DNA from 3 places in the Ruegeria sp. CG1 genome. Region 3 is predicted to be linked to each of the others. Evidence: riboswitches for the same ligand, from Rfam matches in the RefSeq annotation. Region 3 holds a riboswitch; each other region holds the start of a gene.

Region 1 (5,688 bases), 590 kb from region 3:
GGCCTTCTCGCGACTGACCTCGTGGAAATTCAAACCATAGAATTTAGCCTTGGCTTCCTGCAGGCGCAGCTGATGTTCGCGTTCTTCGGTTTGCGCCAAATAGAGCGAGCCGGGCTGGAACACGCCGCAGCTTTGACCGGTTTCCTGTTCCAGCTCTTTATACAGATTCATCGTATAGTGCTGGATGCGGGTGATATTGTTGTTGTCGTGCAGCCCATGAATGTTGGCCGCCGCGTGCCAGGTCGAGCCGCTGGTCAGTTCGTCCCGCTCTAGCAGGACCACATCGGTCCAACCCAACTTGGCGAGATGATACAGAATTGAACAGCCGGCTAGGCCGCCGCCGATTACAACCGCTTGCGCATGCGTTTTCATGAGCTTCCCCTCTCAAATGCCTCAGGCGGCGATGGTTTTCATTGCACCCAGAAACTGGGCCACTTCGGCGACGCTGTTGTAGTGGCACATCGAAACACGCACGCAGCTGTCCATGCCAAGCGGTGTGAGGATGTTGCCCGAATAGTGATCGGCCTTGCGCAAATGCGTACGGATGCCTTGTTCGTTCAGTTGCTTGACCACATCGACCGACGGCACGCCCTCGACCTGCAGTGACACCAGTCCCTCGCGTGCTGGGTTATCGACACCGCCCAGAATGGTCACCTTCTCCATCTCGGCCAGCCCGGGCAGGTTGCCGGTTCCGCGGATCATCGCATCAGTCAACGCTTTTTCCTGCTCATGGATCGCCTCTCCGGCAGCGACGAATTTTGCGCGCCGGTCGGTGGCGTCGCTGACCTGTGCGCCCAGCCATTCGAAATAGCTGATTACGTCAGACATTGTAGCGTAAGAGCCGGTATCACGCGTCCCCATTTCCCAATTGTCGGCGGGGCCGTCGATCAAGCTGTTATGTGGCAGCTTGGTCAGCCGGTCAGAAATCCAGGCCACCCCGTAACCATGGCGCGAGAACACCTTGTAAGGCGAGATCACATAGCCATCGACATCATAGGCGGTCAGGTCGATCCGGCCATGCGCGGCGTGCTGGATACCGTCGATTATGATGAAGCAATTGGGCGCAACGGCGCGGATCTCGGCAGCCACAGCCGCTACATCCACGCCCATACCGGTCACCGGCGAGGTGTGCACGATAGTCGCAACCTTTGTGTCCGGCGTTACCTGCGCCGCATAAGCATCTGCGGTGACGGTGCCTGTGGCGTCGTCATGGACCACCAGAACATGATCTTGCCCGGCCACCCCGGCCCAACGCGCGCAAGCGCTTCGGGTCGCGGGATGTTCCAGCGTTGTGCCAAGCACCCGACCGGTGCCTGTGCCCAGACAGGCGTTCATTATCAAACGAAACAGCAGCTCGGTCCCGCTTTCGCCGACAAAGAACTGGCCACCGGGGGCGTTCATGAACACGGCCATATCTTCTTTGGCCTTGTTGATTACCCGCACCAGTTCGTGACTTCCCGGGTTGTCGCGGCCCTGATTGTCAGGGATCGCAGCATAAGCCTGCGAGGTGCCCACAACCGAATTCAGCGTCAGCGCCCCACCCGCGTTTTCAAAGAAAATACGCGGTCCCTGCTGCGGGCAGTGGTCAACCTGCGCAAATCGGGCACGGATTTGTTCAAGCAATTCTGGAGTGATCTTGGTCATCGGGAACCATTCCTGCGAAAATGTCATTCTGGCAAGATATATGCGCCCTTTTGCAAAACTACTCACAAAAAAACTTGGGGCATTGTGGGTGGAAATTGAGACCATCGAGCCAAGAGAACTCAGCCACAAGAGCAATATGGTTCGCGAATTTCAATTTCGTCGGCCCGATCACACCCTCACGCATGCCTTCGCTTGGTTGAGAAACCGCTGGTCAGGCCGACGGTTTGTAACCTGAGCGTTGTTCTAGAGACATCGCCTTGCAAAAGAAATTTGAGCTAATGCAGAACGGCTTGGACCCTGCGAAGCTACTGATTGCTACCGTCTTGGACACCAATCGCAGTGGCCATGCTGTTCTAGTTTGTCGCTCGAGTGATGGCGATTTGATTCTGGACAGTGTCACCAACAGGATCAAATCGTGGAAGGAAACGAGGTATCTTTTCCTACGAATACAGGACCCAAATCACCCTGATCGTTGGGTGCAGGTTTCTAGCTGCTAAAAACAATGTGGCGCGCCCTAGAGACGCGCCACAATAAAATTTTGGTCCTGCGACTACTGGTTGTTTCGCGGCAACCCAAGTTTAGGACACCGCTTCAAACTTTGGTCAAGCTTTCGCAGCGTTGTACAAACGCGGAGTCACCAGACCTGTACTGTTCAAACCGCGCATTGCCTTGGCTGCCGCAAGCACTGCCAGATCAGCAATCGGCTCAATGACAATTACCAGCATATAAGCGCCGCCAAAGGACAGAACCGACGCCATGGTTTCTGCGCCGAAACCCTGGCCGTAGAAGGCCCAGAACCCAACCCATGCGACTACTCCTCCCTGATACGTCGCACTTAGGGCAAGAGCTTGGCCATATTTGAGGTCAACATATGCTGTGCCGGGTGCGATGATGCGGCTGGCCAGTGCCTGTAGCGCAAATAGCGGCACCAGCAGAGTGGTCAGGTTGATGAAGTACTGCGGAAGATCGAACGGGGCAAAAAACACACCCTGAATCAGGAGACCAGCTGCCAATCCAAAAGCCGCGGGTGCAGCACCGAGAAGCAGAAACAGCGTCGACCCCAGGATGAAGTGGACTTCAGAGACACCAACCGGGAAATGCGGCAGGACTTCGAAGAAAAGGAAAACCCCAACGGTGGCGAGCACCGAGCGCATAACAAAAGATGCAGGTCCATTCGCACGCAATGTGGAAAACGTTTCTTTCGCTGCGTAAGTAGCCGCACCTGCGGCGGTAACATAGGAAAGCGCGATTTTGGCACCATTCACGATGCCCGGTTCGATATGCATGTTCTTTCTCCCTACCGCCTCACCCGGCGGCTTGTCAGGTTGAATCGACCGTAAGGCCGACAGGTTCAGTCTGGGCATAGCCCGGCGCTTTACGGCAGGTCTCCTGACTCGCGGGTGCTCGCTCCGCCAACCTTCCCGGTTCCATTACGAACCAGTGGTGTCTTGGCATCGCTCTCCGCTCACAGTTGCGGGGGCAGTTACGGAATTGGCGCCATTGAAAACACCGAACCGTATTCCCTTTTAATCCTTTTGGCTTCCGCCATCAGGAACCGAAAACAAATCACCGCTACAATGGCGGCTTCGCCTGTGTCAATTGTCTTTGCGACCTATTCCAATGTAAACTCGACCGAAGCAGGATTCACGCAACCGGTCACGTGATCAACTGGGTAAACCAAGCGTTACCTGAAACCTCTTGAAGCTCTAGCTGCTAGAGGCTTTAAGATTCGAATTAATTCGCGATAGTGCGATCCAAATACGTTAAACTTGTGAACCAGGACGAGACCTATGCTTACAAGGCGCCATTTCATTCAATCCACCACAGCGCTGTTCTCAGCGTCTGCGGCCAGTCCATTGATCGCCAAAACCTGGCCAACCGCATCGCAGAAGACCTATTGGGACAGTCAGGTCACGCCAATTGGTTACGATCCAATGACCTCAAATCCGTGGGGTGTTCACGACCGTTTTTTACCAAGACGCGTCGCGGCAAATGATGGTTTGGTTCCAGGTGACATCCATGTCGATGCCGTCGCACGATATCTTTATCATATCGAAGAAGGCGGGACCGCAATGCGCTATGGCGTAGCGATCGCGCGCGGGAACCTTTACGAGCCCGGCACCTATGTTATCCGCCGAAAGGTCGAATGGCCACACTGGACACCAACCGCTTCAATGATCGAGCGCAACCCCGAATACGCGGAATTCCGGAATGGCATGGAGCCCGGGCCGAATAATGCTCTCGGCTCTCGTGCCCTTTATCTATACGTTGGAGACCGAGACACATATCTCAGAATTCACGGCACGCCTGAGCCAAGAAGCATCGGCGGTCGCGCAAGTTCTGGATGTGTGCGAATGATCATGGCTCATATCAATGACCTCTACCCAAACGTGAAAACCGGCTCGACCGCTTTCCTATACTCTGCCGAAGATAGCGTCACAGCCCGCTCATGAATATTGGGCAGCGTACATGGACGTCGCTGCCCTCATTTCGATCAGGCGTCGCGCGCAATGCAGATCGGAGCGCCATTCGTCGCGCGCAATGGTACCAATGTCGTCTCGACGGGTCCGCTGTGCTCATACCAAAAGCAATTGTCTTCGGGCAGGAGGCGCGCTGTGGTCAAATCCTGCGCCGGCCCTGCCAGCGCTACGACCGAATCTGGCACGTTGCCTGGTTCAAGTGCTTTGCTTTTGGCCCCGGTGAACTGGGCTGAACAACCAGCCGTAATCGAGACTAACGTGATGGTAATTGCGATCCGTTTCTGCATTGATCTGTTCCAAATTTTTTGCGTCATCTGCAATTAGATTGCATCCACACGGCCGGCCCGCAAGACGAAATGAACTAACAATATCGCAGGCAAAGAACCCGGATGAAAAAAATATAAAAGGTATTGAAGCTCTAGTCACTGTAGGAACTATTTACAAAGGACCATAGAGATTCTTGAGGTCCAATCATGTCATCCGATACCCAAAGCCACGACCATGGCCACGAAAACAAACATGGTCACCACGCATGCGGTAGCGGCTGGGTGTCACAGGCCCACCGGCCGGAAGGTGCTATTGTGCGGTGCCAACTCGAACCTACATAAGCTGTAACTTTGTAAGGAGACCCAGATGCTGACGATCGGAACGCTTGGAAAAAAGACCGGAACCAAGGTTCAGACTATCCGCTACTACGAGCATATCGGACTTATGCCGGAACCGGGGCGCACCGAAGGTGGCCAGCGGCGTTATCGCCATACCGAACTGGATCGTCTGGCTTTTATCCGTCACGCCCGCCAACTGGGGTTTTCGCTTCAGGCAATACGCGAACTGCTTGATTTGTCCGACGATCCAGATCGCCCATGTCATGAAGCTGACAGTATTGCGCGCCGACAACTCAAACAGATTGAGCAAAGAATGGCACGGCTGGAAGCGTTACGGAACGAGCTGGAGCGCATGGTGCATGAAAGCTGTGTCGGCAACACCTCGGATTGTCGTGTTCTCGAAGTTCTACGCGATCATTCCGAATGTCTTACTGATCACGAAGAAATCGGCGCGTAACCCTGGGCAGCGTCGTTGCGAACTGGAATTAGCCCCTCGAAGCCATAGTCACTATAGCAATTACAAGTCTTTCAGAGTTGATTCGACGATAGACCAAATGCTGAACAGAGACCCGTTGCTAGCCGCCACACCTCTGCTTGATTTTGAAACACCCGCAATCTTGGGGCTTATAACGGAACGGCGCTGGTCCGATCTGCCTGTCGTTTTTGGCACTGCCTCTCAAGCCTGTCGTTGAAGGCATCCCTGGTTGGAAAGTTCGGGATCGGCACCATGAAATTGTGCCGGGAGTAACCACCAGCCCTTCAACGGATCCCTTGTTGTTGCCCGTACCAGGACGCCCGTTGCGGACCTGGATCACATAGTGGGACAGCATTTTGCTGAACAGCCGCGCACGCCTGCGAGTTCCGTCGGGCTCGATCTTTGCTACAAGGCACTGATCGTTATCGTACAGGATCGACCGCTGAACGGCCTCAAAGAACCTAAAGGCATGGACGTGCCCGTC
Region 2 (5,688 bases), 190 kb from region 3:
ATTTGGCATAGATCGACCTCGTGGTTCGAATCCGTCTGATCAACCGGTCCTTTCGCCCCAAAGGTGCGCAGGAAACTGTCGGTAAACCATTGTGCGGCCGAGATAAACAAAAGTGTCGATCCTTGCGGGCACATCAAGGTAAGCGGGCTGCCATCCATTTGTGTCCGTCGGCGAAAGAGATCAGCAACTTCGCTTTCCGACGGCAGGACGGGTGAGAGGTCTTCTGGCGTTGTATGCCGACCGATCCAGCGATGGGAAAACACGCCGGGCCATGTCGTGTAGTCTGCGCCCATCGTATAGGGCCGCGGTCGGTGGATCTTCGCGGCGTTTGCAAGCCTGATCGCGGCTAAATAGCTCGTAACGGGTGGGGAGATCTTGAATCCGAGTTTGATCAGATCATCAACGTCCAGCATCAATACATCTCCGTTTGGTCATCGATTCGGGAACCGGGCGCGGGCCAGGCTCAGATAGGTTCTGAGCCGGATCGCATTAATCGGTCCTAAAGGTTCGTGATCTGCCGTGACACGCCAGGGCGAGAAGCTCATCGCGTCGCCATTCTGCGGATCAAATTCTGCACCTTTGGGAATCGTGATATCCGCCACGGGCGTGACGGTATGATGGTACGGATCAAGAGGTGCATCTGGTTGCGGATCGCATGCCCACCGGATGCGATTGTCTAGCACATCGAATTCGTCGGCCGGGCGCGGGGGCTCAATCACACACAGCTCGAAGTGATTATCTCCATCGGCCACGTCTTGCCGCAAACACTGCCCGATCCCATCTGGGTCGTCTACCGGATGTGCCGGAATTTTTGGTTTAGCGCTGCGGGCTAGGTATCGGACTGTTAGATCGGGGCCCAGCCGATACGGTGTTGTCGACCAGAAATGGACCTCAAAAGGCGAGTGCATATAGTTCGAGGCAAAATCACTCGCGACGCGAAACTGACGCTTGCCTTCACGAGTGAGGAAGGCTCGAAATCCTGCGCGCAGCCCTTTGATGATCAACCTAAGGCTCCATTTTCGTCGCCCTTTGATCGCGTGCTGGACCGCTTGTAATGTGGCGACAAGCCTGCCCAATCGCTCATATTCATCGGGGACATAGCTGGGAAACACATCCTGATCGACCAATACAAAATCGAACTCGTCGCTGAGTTGTGTGGTCCCCAGATGTGCAAGTGCTTCGGCGTCGATCAGCTTGGGGCCTGGCACGTCAAAAAGCTTGATCGCCATCCCGTGGGCATCCGATTTCCGGTCATCCAGATGCGCGCCGTTGGAAAAGCGAAGTGCGGCTGTATAGTCTGCGGGCTGTTCAAACAGGCCGTGACGGAACTGTTCTGGTAGATCGTTTCTGACGGTGAATGTTGCAGCCACGCACCCGTGACTGCGCCCATGCTGAGCCCTTAAGCGATGGCCTTTCCACCGTGCAACGGCCTCGAGATTGTGGTCAATGACATCATCAACAATATCCGGCGGCAATGCGTTTTGCGAAACATGCGTCAAAGAACCGTCTCCTTGGATAAACCCAGGCAATGATCAAACAGGGGTAAGGCGCTGACAAAGCTAAACCTCTAAATTTGTTCAGCTTACCTCAGATTGTCTAATTTCCAAACACACCAACTATGGACAGCCGTGGCCAGACAAATTCGGCGCGCAGCCCAACCCATTCGGTTGGTGCTACGGACACGTGGTTGCCCGCGCTCGATCCTCGACCAGAGTTGGGCGCCTTCGACTTTATCATTGACGTGTCCGGTGTTCTCGGGCACTCAATCGATTGATGGTTCCCGGTGGTGTTGCCGCGGGATGAAAAGGGAATACGGTGAGGTTTGCCAAAAGGTGCCAATTCCGTAACTGCCCCCGCAACTGTAAGCGGTGAGCAAGGCCAAACAGCCACTGGTCCACAGGGTCGGGAAGGTTGGCCGAGCGCGGACCCGCAAGTCAGGAGACCTGCCATCAGATGTTTAACCAACTCGGGGCGGGGCGTCCTGGAAGGAGGCTTTGATGGCGCGTCAATCGCGTGTTTACATTGTCGGCAGCTTCCGCATGCGCTTGGAAACAAGTGGAGTGGACCATGCCAGATACGCCTGATCATTTCATTCTAGTCTGCGAAAGCTGCACTGAAGGGCTGCCCCTTGATGAAATTTGCAATGCGTTGACTGGGAAATTACATCGCAGTTTTGCGATCCGCGCGTCGTCTTGCATGGCAGGCTGCGATAGTCCCAGAACGGTTGGGTTCCAGGCCGTAGGAAAGGCGCAATACCTTTTTGGTGGCATTCAGACCGCGGATGAGGTGCAGGCGCTGGCTGAGTTTGCAGCGCAGTATCGTGAAAGCCCGGATGGCTGGACAAATGCCACTGATCGCCCGCAGGCGTTGTTCAATAAAACCCTCTCGCGCATGCCGCGGATCGAACAGGGGGCATCGCAATGACGTTGCCACCCTTTCTGATTGCCGAAAACCTTGAGTATTATGCCCTTACCGGAGATGTCCTGTTGCAGGGCGTCTCGTTCGAGTTGTACGAGGGTTCCATTCTAGCCATCGCCGGCCCGAACGGGGCGGGGAAAACGACGCTTCTCAATCTGTTGTGCGGCGCTGAGCCGCTGGCACTTGGTGATGTTCGGATCAAAGGACGCAGTCTGAAAAAGCTCACGGCCAAAGAGCGTGCGCGCATGATTGCAGTGGTAGGTCAGCAGGAACTGCCCGATGGACGCTTGGCGTTACGCGATTATGTTGCGCTGGGGCAAATACCCATCCGTGCGGACCGCTCTGCCGAAGGCCAAGCGCAAGAGCTGGACCGGATTTTAGACCTGACCGGTCTCGCCAATCTCGCGGACAAGCGCATGGCCCAACTGTCCGGAGGCGAACGTCAGCGTGCCCATATCGCACGTGCTTTGGCGCAGAACCCTTCGTTGCTGTTTCTGGACGAACCGACCAACCATCTGGATCCTGATGCAAAAGGGCGGATGCTGTCTTTGGTCGCCGAGCTTGGGATCACCGTGGTCATGATCGTACACGATCTGGTCATGATCCCCGAATTCGCCACACACGTGGCGCTGATGAAATCGACCCGCATGATCGAGTTTGGATCGGTGGACAAGGTGCTGACACCCGAAAGAGTCCGCGAAACTTTCGGCGTTGATTTCCTCTGCTTTCTCCACGAAGGCCGCGTGATCCCGGCGCTTGATATTCGAAGAACCACAATCTCAACTTAGTCGAAGGAACACACTGAGATGAAATACATCTGGCCCGTGGCGTTGGCCACCGCCATGGCAAGCGGTGCTGCTGCGCAAGAAGTCACCGTAGACAACTGCGGCGAACCGCTGGTTTTTGATACCGCGCCCGAGCGCCTGGTTGTGCATGACATGAACATGACCGATATGGCTTTTGCATTGGGTCTGCAGGACAAGATCGTCGGCCTGACCGGCATCACCGGCTGGTACAAGACCAGCCCTGATTTTGATGCCCTGCGCGGCGACATCCCCGAGCTTGCGCCGAAATATCCGACCGTCGAAAACTTGGTGGCGGTTGAACCCGACCTGTTCTTTGCCGGTTGGTACTATGGCATGAAGCCGGGTGGTGATGTGACCCCAGATACATTGGAACCGTTCGGAATCAAGACCTTGGTTCTAACGGAAAGCTGTGTCCATCTGGACAAGGATCGCCCCGAAGCCAGCATGGATCTTCTGTTTGGCGATGTGTTGCGCTTGGGCAAGGTGATGCAAGTCGAAGACAAGGCCGAGGCTCTGGTCTCGGGCTGGAAAGAGCAGCTGGCAGCGATCGAAGCCAAGACTGCTGAACTGCCCAAGCCCCGCGTCTTTCTTCTGGATGGTCCTGCAGATGCTCCGTTTACCGCCGGTAAATTCGCGATTCCCGACGCGATGATCACAGCCGCCGGTGGTGAAAACGTCACTCATGACATGGACACGAGCTGGGGCCGCACTTCGTGGGAGGCCGTTGCCGCATCGAACCCGGAATTCCTGGTTTTGTTGGATTATCAGACCGGCAATGGTGCCGAGGACACCTTCAAGTTCCTGCAGGAACATCCCGTCATGTCGCAGACTGATGCCGTCAAGAACGAACGCTGGATCGGATTGCGCTACGAAGAGCTAACGCCGGGACCGGCAAATATCGAAGCGATCTCGAAGATGGCGCGCGCGATGCATTCGGGTCAGAGCTAATATGGGCCGACTGGGCCTGACGTTGTTGCTGGGGGCGGTCGTTCTGACCGCCCTTTTGCTGATTTCCACGATCTACGGCACAACCTCGATTCCTTTGTCCGACACCTTCACCGCGATATTGCGCGGTACCGGGTTGCAGGACGGAGAGATGTCGCCGCTGCATAGGATCGTATTCGACCTGCGATTGCCCCGCGCGTTGTTTGCAGCCGTGATCGGTGCTGGGCTGGGCATCGTTGGCGTGGTGCTGCAAACGACCACACGTAATGACCTTGCCGATCCATTTCTGTTCGGCCTGTCCTCGGGTGCGGCAGCGGGGGCGGTGTTTGTAATTACCGTGACCGGAGATATTCTGGGTTTCTGGACTCTGCCTCTGGCTGCCTTTTGCGGCGGTCTTGTGGCGTCGGGCATCGTGCTGGCGCTGGTTCATGGGCTTCGCACCAGCGCACCGGAAAAGCTGATCCTTGCGGGTCTGGCTGTGTCGTTTTTGTTTTCGGCCATAACCAACTATCTGATTTTCGCCGGCGATAGCCGCGCCGCCCATTCTGTCATCTTCTGGATGCTGGGGGGGCTGGGCCTGGCCCGTTGGGAGACGTTCCCGCTGGTGTGCATCGGTCTGCTGCTGATCCTGAGCTATTCGCTTTATCGCAGCCGCTGGTTGGATGCGCTGCTGACCGGGGATTTGACTGCCGCTACTCTGGGTGTGCCGGTTCGGGGTCTGCGGTTCAGCATGTTTTTCACCGCAGCGTTGGCAACGGCCGTGTTTGTTTCCGTAGCCGGGGTGATTGGTTTTGTCGGTCTGATGGTGCCGCATATTGCACGCGGGATCGCAGGTCCCCTGCACAAAAACCTTCTACCTACCGCCGCTATGGTTGGTGCTGCCTTGTTGACCGGCTCTGACATTCTCAGCAGGCTTATGCTGGCTCCGCAGGAATTGCCGGTGGGGATCGTCACAACTTCAATCGGATCGGTGTTTGTATTCTTGCTTTTATTCAGGACTGCGAGAAATCAACGGTAAGGCCCTCGATCTTCGCTCACAAGATATTTCGTCCTGATCAGGTCTGAGCCGAGTTTAAACCTTTCCGTCAGCCGCTTGGCCGAGCCACTTGAACACAAGCTTGGCGCGGTCGGATGAGGTGTTGTGTAGTTTCACGTAGAAATCCAGTTGCGATGAGATGGTTTGCGGCAACAGTCTGACCAGTTTTCCGGATGCGGTCAGCTCCGAGGTCAGTCCCTCCCATCCCAGCACTGCGCCCATATCGTCCTGAGCGGCCTGAAGCGCGATCGTGTAATTGTTGACCCGATGCGCGGAATTCAGCGGGCCTTCATAGCCGAGTTTCTGGGTCCAGGCACGCCAGTCGGTCCAGCCGGTATCCGGAGCGTCGAGATGAATGAGGGGGACCCTGGCAATATCTTCAACGCGTTCGATGGGATTTTGTTGCGCAAACCTTGGGCTGCAAAGCGCCATAATCTTGTCGTGAAATAGTGTCTTGAAGATGCCCGTTTCGCGACTGGAATC
Region 3 (5,688 bases):
GTCGATATCCAGACCTTTCAACTCGCCCTTGGCGGTCGCGGTGGCCTTGACCAGCCCGGCACCGGATTCGCCGACAACCATGATGGTGTTCAGCTCTTCCTGCATGTCAGTCATCTTGGTCTGCAGATCCTGCGCGGATTTCATCATCTTGGCCATGTCACCCAGGCCGCCTAAACCTTTTAGCATCGGTAATCTCCTGTCACTCGATTTGTGGCCTAGATACGAAGCGTAACCGTGCGGCACAAGAGGTCAGGATACTCCCGCTCGTCGTCAAGGTCTTTGGCAAGACCTTTCTTCCCGTTGGGCCCGGCAGCGCGCAAGGGGCGCTGCCGGGCCCAAAGCCGCTCAGGGGTATCGGCGTCAGCCGATGGCCCGTGGCGGGTGCGGGAGCATTTGGACAAGGTGCCCGTGTGCTAGTTGGTCAGTCTTCTTCGAACGGGTCCCATTCGTCTTCAACCTCGGGCAGGGCTTCGGTTTCGACCTGAGCGGCGCGTTGTTCTGCGGTTTCGATGCTCTTGATCCGCGCTTTCGGGAAATGAGTCAGCACTGCTTGCACCAGAGGATGCTGTTCAGCCTCGGCCTTCAGTGCCAAGTCTGCAGCGTCCCGTACCTCGGCAATGGTCGGTGCGTTGCCCTCAGCGACAATAGAAACGGCCCACCGGTTGCCTGTCCAACGCTGCAGCGACGCGCCCAATCGTTGTGACAGGTCGGTCGGGGCGTTGTCGGTTGGGGCGAACTCGATCCTGCCTGGTTGGTAGGATACCAGACGCACGCCGTTTTCAACCTCGACCAACAACTTCACGTCCCGGTTGGCTCGGATCAGTTCGACCACATGTTCAAAAGTTGGATAGCGTGCCAGCGCTGCCTGCACATCTTGGGCCAGCGCGGCTGTTGGCCCGCCTGCGTTGCCGCCGATTCCCGATGCGGCATAGGCCGGTCGGGCCACATCCTGTGGCGCGGAAAGAGTATGTCCAGGCGCACCGATTCCCTTGCCGGGGCCACCATCGGGCGGCGGAGGCGTATCTTGCAGACGCTTGATCAGCTCCTCCGGGCTAGGTAAGTCGGCCACATGGGTCAGGCGGATCACGGCCATTTCCGCAGCCATCATCGCGTTGGGTGCGGCGGAAACTTCCTCGAGCGCTTTCAGCAGCATTTGCCACATGCGTGTAAGGACTCGCATGGGCAGAGCCTCGGCCATTTGTTGACCTCGGGCGCGTTCGTCGGGGGAAACAGTGGGATCTTCGGCGGCATCCGGGGTGATCTTGACCACCGAAACCCAATGCGTGATTTCAGCCAGATCGCGTAAGACGGCGAGTGGATCAGCCCCTTCGGCATATTGCCCGCTCAGCTCGGTCAACGCGCCTGCAGCATCGCCGCGCAGGATCATATCCATCAGATCCAGCACCCGGCCCCGATCGGCCAGCCCCAGCATCGCGCGCACCTGATCCGCGCTGGTTTCACCGGCCCCGTGCGAGATCGCCTGATCCAGCAGTGAGGTCGCATCCCGCGCCGATCCCTCGGCGGCCCGGGTGATCAACGATAACGCATCCTCGGCAATCTGTGCCCCTTCGGCACCTGCAATCTTGCGCAGCAGTCCGATCATATCCTCCGGCTCGATCCGGCGCAGATCAAAGCGCTGGCAACGGGACAGGACGGTCACCGGGACCTTGCGAATCTCGGTGGTAGCAAAGATGAACTTCACGTGTTCGGGGGGTTCTTCCAGCGTCTTGAGCAGCGCGTTAAAAGCGCTGGTCGACAGCATGTGAACCTCGTCGATGATATAGATCTTGTAGCGCGCGGATGCAGCGCGATAGCGTACGCTGTCTATGATCTCGCGGATGTCATTGACACCGGTGCGGCTGGCGGCGTCCATCTCCATCACGTCGACATGGCGGCCCTCCATGATAGCCACGCAATGTTCACATTGACCGCAGGGTTCGGTTGTAGGGCCGCCGCTGCCATCGGGACCGATGCAGTTCATACCCTTGGCTATGATCCGAGCGGTCGTCGTCTTGCCGGTACCGCGGATACCGGTCATTATGAAGGCCTGCGCGATCCGGTCCGCCTCGAAGGCGTTTTTCAGAGTGCGCACCATGGCGTCCTGACCGACCAGATCGGCAAAGGTTTCGGGGCGGTATTTGCGGGCAAGAACCTGGTAGGCGGGGCTGGGCGTCTCGGTCATGTCTGCTCTGTCGGATTCGCGTTACGCCGCAGCGTAGAGGCCCCCGCCGCCCGCGTCCACAGCCAGCCGGGACGATTTTCATTTTGGAATGCGTGGGTATGCGGCTAAAATCCACTCTATTCTATTTACTGGACCAGTATGTTGTTGGGTGAAGTTTGTTTGGGGGGAGATTATGTCGCAACTGGTGGTTTATGCGTTGCAGGTTGGCGGAGGCACCTTGGCCTTGTCCTCGATGCCTGGGCGTGGAGGAACGTATACAGAAGACCTTGATCTTATCGCAGACTGGAAGCCCGGGCTTGTGATCTCGATGACGACTGAGGTCGAGATGATTCAGGATGGTGCGCGGAATTTTGGCGCTGATATTCAGGGGCGTGCCAGCAGATGGGTGCATTTGCCGATCGAAGATTTTGGCACGCCACCCAAAGAGATTTTGGACCGCTGGCCCCGCGTTGGCGCGACCGCACGTCAGGCGTTGTCAGGTGGTGGCCGTGTACTAGTGCATTGCCGTGGTGGCTGTGGCCGATCCGGGATGGTGGTTCTGCGTCTGATGGTTGAATGCGGTGAACGGCCTGAGGCGGCATTGAAGCGATTGCGTACGGTGCGTCCTTGCGCAGTCGAGACAAATGCCCAGATGCTTTGGGCCGTTGAACCGGCCCGTGTTCAAGCCGTTTGACGGCTTAGATACCAACATGTGGCGAGATTTCGCCACCGTTGTGCTGCACCAGAAGCGAAGCCTCAAGCATGGCGCAAGGAGGATTCCTTAGCAGGTCTGCGGGTAGGCTGCGGTACTCGGTTCCGAACATCATGTCTGCGTAGTCATCCAGCCGGCCGGTATCGATTTCAGGATCGGTTCCGCAGAATACACGTATCTGGTCGCATTGGGCGCGAAAGCGGGCGGTGCATCCTTCCGGGCAGTGCGACAGATCTATGGTGCCTTCAATCTCAAACTCAGTTTTCGTGACCGGTTTTGTGGCGGACATGGTCTGCGTCAGAGCCCGCGCCATCTGTGCCAATGCGGGGCAGGGCGCGCCAGTACGTTGGCACACGGTCGCCGCGAATTCGTGTGTTTTGGTCTTCCAGATCATCAATGCGCCCTCCGCGCGCAAGGCGAGGGCGTGGCACAGGTTGGTCGTTGCGGAGCACGATCAAACCCGTCCCGGACACCCCGCCCGAGTTTCGGTTCTACATCCGATGGCAGGTCTCCTGACTTGCGGGTCATCGCTTTGCCGACCTTCCCAGCCTTCAAAGCCAGTGGTATCTCGGCATTGCTCTCCGCTTACAGTTGCGGGGGCAGTCTCGGACTAGGTTCTTTCCGGATTTATTCGGGCAGAACCGCACCGTGTTCCCTTTTCATCCCGGCCCGATTGGGCGCGAGAACCATCGCGACATGGCTAGCGGCTGCGCCGTGCCCGAGTCAAGAAGATTGCGTCAGGCAAGTGACGTATGGTCCAGTCACGTCAACCTTGACTTGAGGCGCTTCGGGTGAACTGATCAGTTCAGTCGGTATTGGAGGGCACCATGTTGGACACGCAGCAGGCGGTTGTGACCGAGGATTTTCAAATCCCGTCCGGCCCGGCAATGTTGTCGGCGCGGCTTTACCGTCCGGTTGCCGACCCCGAAAAGGTGGTCGTCATAAACGGTGCGACTGGGGTGCCGAGGGATTACTATCAGTACTTCGCCCGATGGCTCGCCGAAGAACAGGGCATGGCCTGCCTGACTTACGATTACCGGGATTTTGGTCACTCTTTGGTGGGTTCGCAAAAGCGGTCAAATGTCACCATGGCCGATTGGGCGTTGATCGACATTCCAGCCGCCCGGGCCGAGATGCGCCGACGGTTTCCGCAGGCCAAGCTATGGAGCATCGGTCATTCCTTGGGCGGAATGTTTGGCCCGATCCAACCCGATATCGATCAGATTGACAGGATGATCTGTGTCTGTTCGGGTCTGGTAACGCTGGCGGATCACCCTTGGCCTTATCGCGCTTTGGCGGCGTTGTTCTGGTATGGTCACGCGCCGCTGGTGGTCAAGGCGCTTGGCTACCTGCCCGGGCGGTTGGTCGGGTTTGGATCGGACCTGCCTGCCCAAGTCTATTGGCAATGGCGCAAATGGTGCACCGCCCCCAAAAGCTATGTGCCAGAGATCGGCACGACACTGCCCGCCGCCCGCTGGAAAGACTTGGGCAAACGTGTCGATCTGTTTACCTTCGCAGATGATGAAATGGTGCCGCCGGATGCTGTCTGGCGTCTTGCCGATCTCTATGGACCCAAAGCCGGGCGCCATCTGCTTGCACCAAGCGAATTCGGAGTGTCCAAGATCGGCCATATCGGTGCATTCGCAAGACGGAATGCGGCAGTCTGGCCTAGGCTGATCGCCTGATAGCGCTGGGCACCGGTAGGTCGGTGCCCAGCTTCGTTATAGCCCTTTACGGGATTTTTTCTCGTGCATCACGCTGCGCACCATCTTGCCGAAAGCCTTGTCACGGGCGCGGGCCTGCGCCACCGAAGCGGAATTGTGTTGGTCTTCGCGCCGCAGCTTGCGCCAGCGGTCCAGCCGCGCGGGATCAAGCGTACCAGCGTCGATTGCCGCCTGCACCGCACATCCGGGCTCAGACTCGTGCTGACAATCCGAGAAGCGGCAATCCAGGCTGAGGTCTGAGATGTCCGAAAATACCTCATCCAACCCCTCCTGCGCATCCAGCAGACGCAACGCGCGCATGCCGGGCGTATCGATCAGCCAGCCGCCATTGCGCATGCGATGCAAGGCGCGTGCAGTTGTTGTGTGCCTGCCGCGCGCATCGTCTTCGCGAATACCTGCGGTGGCCTGATCCTGCCCCGTCATCCCGTTGGCGAGCGTCGTTTTCCCAACGCCGGATGATCCAAGCAAGGCGCTGGTTTGTCCTTTCGGACACCACGACAGAACTTGTTCGAGATCGCCGTGATCCAGCGCGTTGACCGCAAGTACCGTCAGAAACGGGGCGAGCGATTGGGCTTGATCTACATAAAGGCTCGGATCATCGCACATGTCCGATTTGGTCAGAACGACCACCGGATAGCAGCCTGCCTGATGCGCCAGCGCAAGATACCGCTCCAATCGTGGCATATTGAAATCGGCGTTGCAGGAACTGACGATGAACAGCACATCAACATTTGCAGCAATCAGCTGCGCCGCTGCCCCTGTACCTGCGGCCCGGCGCTGCAGCAGGCTGCGCCGGTCCAGCACTCGGCGTATGCGTTTGTTTTCATCCGCCAGAACCCAATCCCCAACGGCATATGCGCCGGTTGATTGATCCAGAGATAACAAAGGCGATTCACCTTCAGGGCTCAGCCCGATCAGTCGATCCCGGTGTACGGCCGAGATGCGATACGGAAGAAGTGACGGATCAGCCGTATGCTGAGCCGCGAAATGAGAGGACCATCCGAGGTCCGAAAAGGAAAGTAACATTGGTCTGCCTGTGATCAGAAACAGCAATCCCGTCGAATGGCAATCGCGCATCCGCCGGCGACGTG

Evidence for each region. Region 3 has a riboswitch for cobalamin ahead of ACR0AU_RS05930 (hypothetical protein). Riboswitches for the same ligand answer to the same signal wherever they lie in the genome.
Region 1: it holds a riboswitch for cobalamin, as region 3 does, so the genes downstream of both, ACR0AU_RS08535 (energy-coupling factor ABC transporter permease) here and ACR0AU_RS05930 (hypothetical protein) in region 3, are expected to answer to the same signal.
Region 2: it holds a riboswitch for cobalamin, as region 3 does, so the genes downstream of both, ACR0AU_RS06870 (DUF1636 family protein) here and ACR0AU_RS05930 (hypothetical protein) in region 3, are expected to answer to the same signal.

What each region holds. Positions count from the first base shown of each region.
Region 1 is NZ_JBQFRF010000002.1:636,627-642,314, reverse strand. It holds gene ACR0AU_RS08550 (FAD-dependent oxidoreductase) at 1-372, opposite strand, end outside; gene ACR0AU_RS08545 (aminotransferase class V-fold PLP-dependent enzyme) at 394-1,644, opposite strand; gene ACR0AU_RS08540 (transglutaminase-like cysteine peptidase) at 1,902-2,141, shown strand; gene ACR0AU_RS08535 (energy-coupling factor ABC transporter permease) at 2,247-2,930, opposite strand; cobalamin riboswitch at 3,007-3,219, opposite strand; gene ACR0AU_RS08530 (L,D-transpeptidase) at 3,435-4,097, shown strand; gene ACR0AU_RS08525 (hypothetical protein) at 4,139-4,411, opposite strand; gene ACR0AU_RS08520 (MerR family transcriptional regulator) at 4,758-5,186, shown strand; partial or broken gene istA (IS21 family transposase) at 5,375-5,688, opposite strand, start outside.
Region 2 is NZ_JBQFRF010000002.1:237,344-243,031, forward strand. It holds gene ACR0AU_RS06860 (peroxidase family protein) at 1-413, opposite strand, end outside; gene ACR0AU_RS06865 (catalase family protein) at 432-1,499, opposite strand; cobalamin riboswitch at 1,758-1,965, shown strand; gene ACR0AU_RS06870 (DUF1636 family protein) at 2,068-2,424, shown strand; gene ACR0AU_RS06875 (ABC transporter ATP-binding protein) at 2,421-3,206, shown strand; gene ACR0AU_RS06880 (ABC transporter substrate-binding protein) at 3,225-4,172, shown strand; gene ACR0AU_RS06885 (iron ABC transporter permease) at 4,174-5,187, shown strand; gene ACR0AU_RS06890 (LysR substrate-binding domain-containing protein) at 5,242-5,688, opposite strand, start outside.
Region 3 is NZ_JBQFRF010000002.1:50,217-55,904, reverse strand. It holds gene ACR0AU_RS05945 (YbaB/EbfC family nucleoid-associated protein) at 1-186, opposite strand, end outside; gene ACR0AU_RS05940 (DNA polymerase III subunit gamma/tau) at 422-2,182, opposite strand; gene ACR0AU_RS05935 (phosphatase domain-containing protein) at 2,355-2,855, shown strand; gene ACR0AU_RS05930 (hypothetical protein) at 2,860-3,267, opposite strand; cobalamin riboswitch at 3,359-3,579, opposite strand; gene ACR0AU_RS05925 (alpha/beta fold hydrolase) at 3,701-4,558, shown strand; gene rsgA (ribosome small subunit-dependent GTPase A) at 4,595-5,623, opposite strand.